Regions from separate parts of the Limosilactobacillus sp. DJ3M12 genome, predicted to be linked through region 2. Evidence: predicted binding sites of a transcription regulator. Region 2 holds the regulator's gene; the other holds the start of a gene.
What was found. The regulator HrcA, encoded in region 2, represses chaperone genes, less so after heat shock. The targets are predictions, from matches to a motif close to TTAGCACTCNNNNNNNNNGAGTGCTAA.
Positions count from the first base shown of each region.

Region 1 (3,433 bases), on a different contig from region 2:
GTAGTAAGAAGCAATGCTGATACGGAAGCAGCGTTTTGAAGAGCAGAACGGGTAACCATTGTTGGGTCAACAATACCAGCCTTGATCATATCTTCAAACTTGCCATCTGCAGCGTTGTAACCAATACCTTCTTTTTCGTTCTTTAATTCATTAACAATAACAGAGCCTTCAACACCAGCGTTTTCAGCAATTTGACGAACTGGTGCTTCAAGGGCAGCCTTAACAATATTGATACCAGTTAATTCATCACCATCGGCTTCAATCTTGTCAAGAGCAGGAATTACGTTAATTAAAGCAGTTCCACCACCAGGAACAAATCCTTCTTGAACAGCAGCACGAGTAGCGTTCAAGGCATCTTCAATCCGGTACTTCTTTTCCTTCAATTCAGTTTCAGTTGCGGCACCAACCTTAACAACGGCAACCCCACCTGAAAGTTTTGCAAGACGTTCTTGAAGTTTTTCCTTATCGAAGTCGGAAGTTGACTTAGCAATTTCTTGCTTAATTTGGTCAACACGTTCTTGGATAGCCTCCTTTGAACCAGCACCATCAACGATAGTAGTAGTATCCTTTGTAACTGTAACCTTGTTTGCTTGACCTAATTGATCAACAGTAGCGTCCTTAAGACTCATCCCAAGGTCGTCAGAAATAACAGTACCGCCAGTCAAAACAGCAATATCTTGAAGTTGAGCCTTACGACGGTCACCAAAGCCAGGAGCCTTAACAGCAACAACATTAAAGGTACCACGAATCTTGTTCAATACAAGAGTTGGTAATGCTTCACCAGTAATATCATCAGCAATGATCAAGAGAGCACGGCCTTCTTGAACAACTGATTGAAGCAATGGCAAAATGTCTTGGATATTACTAATCTTCTTGTCAGTAATCAAAATATATGGATTGTCAAGGTCCGCTTCCATCTTGTCGTTATCAGTTACCATGTATTGTGACATGTAACCACGGTCAAAGCTCATTCCTTCAACAACATCAACGCTAGTGTCAACACCACGAGAATCTTCGATAGTAATTACACCATCATGGCCAACCTTTTCCATTGCATCAGCAATTAGCTTACCAACTTCTGGATTAGCAGCTGAAATAGAAGCAATTTGTTCGATATCATCCTTGGTCTTTACATCGTGTGACATCTTCTTCAAAGCTTCAACAGCAACTTCGGTAGCCTTGTCAATACCACGACGAATACCAACTGGGTTTGCACCAGAGGTAACGTTCTTCATACCAGCATTAACAATTGCTTGGGTTAAAACAGTAGCAGTTGTAGTACCATCACCGGCAATATCGTTAGTCTTTGAAGCAACCTCGGCTACTAACTTTGCACCCATATTTTCAAATTGGTTTTCAAGTTCAATACTCTTAGCAATAGTTACACCATCATTAGTAATAGTTGGTGTGCCGTAGCTTTGTTCCAAAACAACATTCCGTCCCTTTGGACCCATTGTTGTCTTAACAGTATCAGCTAATTTATCAACACCACTGAGCATAGCGCTCCGTGCATCTTCAGAAAACTTAATTTCTTTTGCCATTTATGTCACCTCAAAATTAAATTCATTATTTAAAAGAGACGGTGAAGGAATTTCATTCTTTCTGTCTCCTGCTCTTAATTCGCTTATTTAACTATTCAACGATTGCTACTAAGTCTTTAGCATGAACAACTAAGAACTTTTCACCGTTGTATTCTACTTCGTTGCCTGCGTACTTATCAAATAATACGCGGTCGCCTTCCTTAACAGCTGGAGCAAGCTTTTGTCCGTTTTCTAAAGTACGACCTTCTCCAACGGCAATAACCTTTCCAGTAGTTGGCTTTTCCTTCACATTGGAAGCAAGGACAATTCCACCAACTGTCTTTTCTTCTTCAGTTTCAGCTTTTAGAACAACGCGATCTCCTAATGGTTTTAACACGTTAATCCCTCCATCTTGTTAATAAATTTTATTTTTAGCACTCAAACTCTTCAAGTGCTAACCACATGTTTAAATATAACATGTTCTCTTTAAAATGCAACAAAAATACTTTGACTTTTTTTGACCATTTTTTAAAACTTAAGAGATCATACCTACAATCCATGACTTTTATTAATAATTTAGTAAACAAAAAGCATTGGTTGAACGCTTTCATCAAACCAATGCTCTCCTAATTTATTCAATTGAATCTTCAGTATAATTTTTAATGAAGTAAATTAATGTTTGAAGTTCGTTTGTTAAGTCAATGTTTTGAACTTGAACATTTTTTGGCACAGATAAACGAACAGGAGTAAAGTTAAGAATTCCCTTCACACCAGCTTCAACTAATTGGTCCGCAACATGTTGGGCCTTGATTCCTGGAACGGTTAGAATAACAACATCAATCTGTTGCTCTTTTAACTGCTTTACCATATCCTCGGATGGGTAAATTGGAATACCGCTTTTGACTGTATTGGCATATTCTGGCTTAGTATCAAATGCCGCACTGATCCGTAAATTAGTATCTTGGTGGAAATTAAAGTTTAACAAGGCACTTCCCAAACTACCAACTCCGACTAAGGCAACACTAACTAATGAGTCTTGGTGTAAGATTCCTTTAAAAAACTTTAATAGACTTTCAACGTCATAACCGTATCCCCGCTTACCTAATTCACCAAAATATGAAAAGTCACGACGAATCGTTGCCGAATCAACTTGCACAGCCTCCGAAAGTTCAGTTGATGATACCCGTTGCTTATTTGCGTCTTTCAATACATTTAAATAACGGAAATATATTGGCAACCGTTTCGCAGTCGCGCGTGGAATCTTTTTATTAGCCATTCTACTTTTATTCCTCCTAAAACAAGCCCTTCTCAACCTAGTTTGCCAACTAATTACTAAGTTTTTGACAAGGATAATGTTACTAATTTTTACTTTGTGAAATTTAAGTCTAAGTATATTCTAGCAATTAAACCCTTTTTTGTGAACTAAAATACAAAAATATTTTCAACTTTTTATTTAAAATTAAAAATCTGCTAAAATAAAACCATATTAAATCAACGAATTAAATGAGGTTTCAATATGTTACTTTTACAGACAAATGACGTTGTGCGTCGATTTGGCGCGGACGTTTTATTTCACAATATGAACATGCAAATCCAAGAGCATGGCCGTACTGCGCTTGTTGGGCGTAATGGTGCTGGTAAAACGACCTTGTTAAAAATGATCGCTGGAATCACCGAACCAGATGAAGGAACAATTACGAAGGTTAAAGATTTGACAATTGGTTACTTGGCCCAGGATCAAGGACTCGATAGTCAAAATAGCATTTGGACTGAACTAGATACTGTCTTTGCTCCTCTCCACAAAATGGAAACGCAAATCCACGATCTTGAACAACAGCTCGCTGACCTTGATAGTTCCGATAGCAATTATCAACAAATTCTTTCAACATACGATAATTTACAAACTGCCTTTA
Region 1 is NZ_CANCWY010000023.1:16,549-19,981, reverse strand. Features, by position in the region: gene groL (chaperonin GroEL) at 1-1,541, opposite strand, end outside; gene groES (co-chaperone GroES) at 1,633-1,917, opposite strand; gene QOS06_RS09355 (redox-sensing transcriptional repressor Rex) at 2,152-2,796, opposite strand; gene QOS06_RS09350 (ABC-F family ATP-binding cassette domain-containing protein) at 3,037-3,433, shown strand, end outside.
Region 1: a site for HrcA is predicted at 1,952-1,978, ahead of groES (co-chaperone GroES). Genes of this name have one in related genera too.

Region 2 (3,433 bases):
ATTGGGGTCTATGCTGTCAAAGTTAAGCTCGGTAAGAAGTGGTATGACGGCATGGCAAGTGTTGGCCATAACATAACATTTGGCGATGCTAATCAATTAACGGTTGAGATTAATCTATTTGATTTTCAACAAATGGTGTATGGTGAAGAAGTAGTTGTGCGCTGGTATCAGTACCTTCGTGGCGAAGAAAAGTTCACGGGAGCGGATGCATTAGTAGCACAGATGAAGCAAGATGAACAAAACGCCCGTCGTATTTTAGAAAAATATAAATAAAAGAGGTTTAGATTGATCTTTCGTGGCAATTTCGCCACCAAGATTCATCAAACCTCTTTTTTAATGCCGACTTCCCCGATGACTGGTAGTCTGGTTAATTTTATGAATATTTCGTTCAAATTTGAATCCGCCATCAGTCACTAATTTGAAATGCCGCATTTTCCCGTTAAAAGGCTGGCCGTTTAAGCGTACTGTTGTCCAGTTACGCATAATTTCGGTCATGGAAGCAAGTGCCTTAAGTTGATTAGGATTGTTCTCCTTAATTGCTTCGTCTTTAATATCTGACTGCAAGCGATAGATTAGGTTGTTATGGTATTCTAATAGTTCATTCGTTAGGGACGCATTGCGGTATTTATTAAATAACTTCTGAATTAATAACATTGCTTCTTGAGTATTCTGAGGTTGAATATAGCGATGTTCTTTATGTTTCATGGATAAAGCTCCTTTTAAAAATTATTTGACGTTTCTTGACTTTTAGGGGAGTAATTGGTATATTATACAGTGTGTTTAGCACTTGACCCTAATGAGTGCTAAAAGGGGAAGTGATATACGATGCTAACACAACGACAGAAAAAGATTCTGCAAGCGATTGTACGTCAATACACATCAACTGGTCAACCGGTTGGATCAAAACATTTAGCAGAAAAGTTGCCTTTTAAGGTCAGTTCAGCAACTGTCCGTAATGAGATGGCGGTTTTAGAGGACAATGATTTGATCTTAAAAGAGCACTCTTCATCAGGCCGGATTCCATCAAAACGAGGTTACCGTTATTATGTTGATAATTTGCTTGATCCACAAGCAGTTACTGATAATGACCTGGTAGTAATTCAAAACTCACTTGGAACCGGTTTTCAAAAGATTGACGAGATTATTTCACATTCAGCAGATATCTTATCAAACTTAACTTCATATACTGCTTTTACATTAAAGCCTGAGCAAGAAAGTGTTCGTTTGAGTGGCTTTCGAGTTGTGCCGCTAGGAAATCATAAGGTTATTGCGATCTTGGTTACCGATAACGGTGAGGTTGAAAATCAGTCATTCACTTTGCCGTCGGACATTGACACAGATGCATTGCAGGCAGTAATTAGAATGATTAATGATCAATTAGTTGGTTTGCCGCTATCAGAAGTGGTAAAACGACTAAAAGATGATATTCCACTTCAGGTTCTGCATTATATGCATAGTCCCGATGGTTTCCTTGATATTTTTGATAATGTCTTATCTCAAGCAGCACGTGAGCGGTTTTTCGTTGGTGGTCGATTGAACTTACTGGATTTTGCAAGTACTCATGATCCCCATGCAATCCAATCACTGTATGGCTTGTTAGATAAGAACGACAACTTATCGAATATCTTGGATTCAACACTTACCTCAGATAATGGAGTTAATGTTAAAATCGGTCAAGAAATCTCTAAGAATAAGCTTCTTGATGATTATAGCTTGATTACTGCAAGTTATAATGTTGAACAATATGGACGAGGAATTATTGCAGTTCTTGGTCCAACAAGGATGCCTTATTCACGGACGATTGGAATTGTAAATGCCTTTCGCCAAGAATTAGCAAAACGGCTATTAGATTTCTACCGTCACTATTATGATTCATAGGAGGCGAGTTAATTGGCCAAGGAAAAACAAGAAGAACAACAAAAACAAACTGCGCCTGAAAATGAAAAGGCACCTAAAAAAGATATAAAAAAAGAGGCTTCAGATAAGAAGGATGATCAAACTGTTAAATTAAAAGAAGAGATCGCTGACTTAAAGAAGCAGCTCGCTGATAAAGATGACAAATATTTACGAGCAGAAGCAGAAATTCAAAATATGACTAATCGTTTTAATAAAGAACGGGCTCAAATCCTTAAATATGATGGTCAGGATTTAGCAAAGTCAATTTTACCAGTGCTTGATAACCTTAAACGGGCTTTAGCAATTGAAGTTGTAGACGATAATGGCAAGCAACTTAAAAAGGGCATTCAAATGGTCCATGATCATCTTGTAAAGGCATTAAATGATCATGGCATCACTGAAATCAAAGCTGATGGTGAAACATTTGATCCTACTCTTCACCAGGCAGTTCAAACTGTTTCGGTCGAAGAAGGTCAGAAGCCTGAAACTGTTGTTAATGTTCTTCAAGCAGGATATCAACTCAAAGACCGGGTATTACGCCCAGCAATGGTTGTTGTAGCTCAATAAATTTGTGAGAGAAGGAAATAAATTATGGCAAGTAATAAGATTATTGGTATTGATTTAGGTACTACTAACTCTGCGGTTGCTGTTATGGAAGGTAATGAACCTAAGATTATCACCAACCCAGAAGGAAGTCGGACAACACCATCTGTTGTTTCATTTAAGAATGGTGAAACTCAAGTTGGAGAAGTAGCAAAGCGTCAAGCGATTACTAATCCTAACACTATTTCATCAATCAAGAGTCACATGGGTGAAGCAGGATACACTGTTGAAGTTGATGGTAAGAAATATACTCCACAAGAAATTTCAGCAATGATTTTGCAATACCTTAAGAAATATGCTGAAGACTACATTGGTGATACTGTTACTCAAGCAGTTATTACTGTTCCTGCATACTTCAATGATGCTCAACGTCAAGCTACTAAGGATGCCGGTAAAATTGCGGGCCTTGATGTAAAGCGGATTATTAACGAACCTACTGCTTCATCCCTAGCATACGGTCTTGACAAGAAGGACAAAGATGAAAAGATCCTTGTTTATGACCTTGGTGGTGGTACATTCGATGTTTCCATCCTTGAATTAGGTGACGGTGTCTTCCAAGTTCTTTCTACTAATGGTGATACTCATTTAGGTGGGGATGACTTTGACCAAAAGATCATGGATTGGTTAATTGATGGCTTTAAGGAAGAACATGGTGTTGATCTTTCTCAAGATAAGATGGCTCTTCAACGTTTGAAGGATGCTGCTGAAAAGGCTAAGAAGGACTTGTCAGGTGTTCAAGAGGCACAAATCAGCTTACCATTTATTTCAGCTGGTGAAAACGGTCCATTACACTTGGAAAAGACATTAAGCCGGGCACAATTTAACCAATTAACTAATGACTTAGTTGAACGGACAAAGCAACCAGTATTGAATGCTTTGAAAGATGCTGATCTTACTTTTGATGACATTGATGAAGTTATCTTAAACGGTGGAT
Region 2 is NZ_CANCWY010000001.1:127,371-130,803, forward strand. Features, by position in the region: gene ribF (riboflavin biosynthesis protein RibF) at 1-273, shown strand, start outside; gene QOS06_RS00660 (hypothetical protein) at 334-705, opposite strand; gene hrcA (heat-inducible transcriptional repressor HrcA) at 826-1,878, shown strand; gene grpE (nucleotide exchange factor GrpE) at 1,891-2,463, shown strand; gene dnaK (molecular chaperone DnaK) at 2,488-3,433, shown strand, end outside.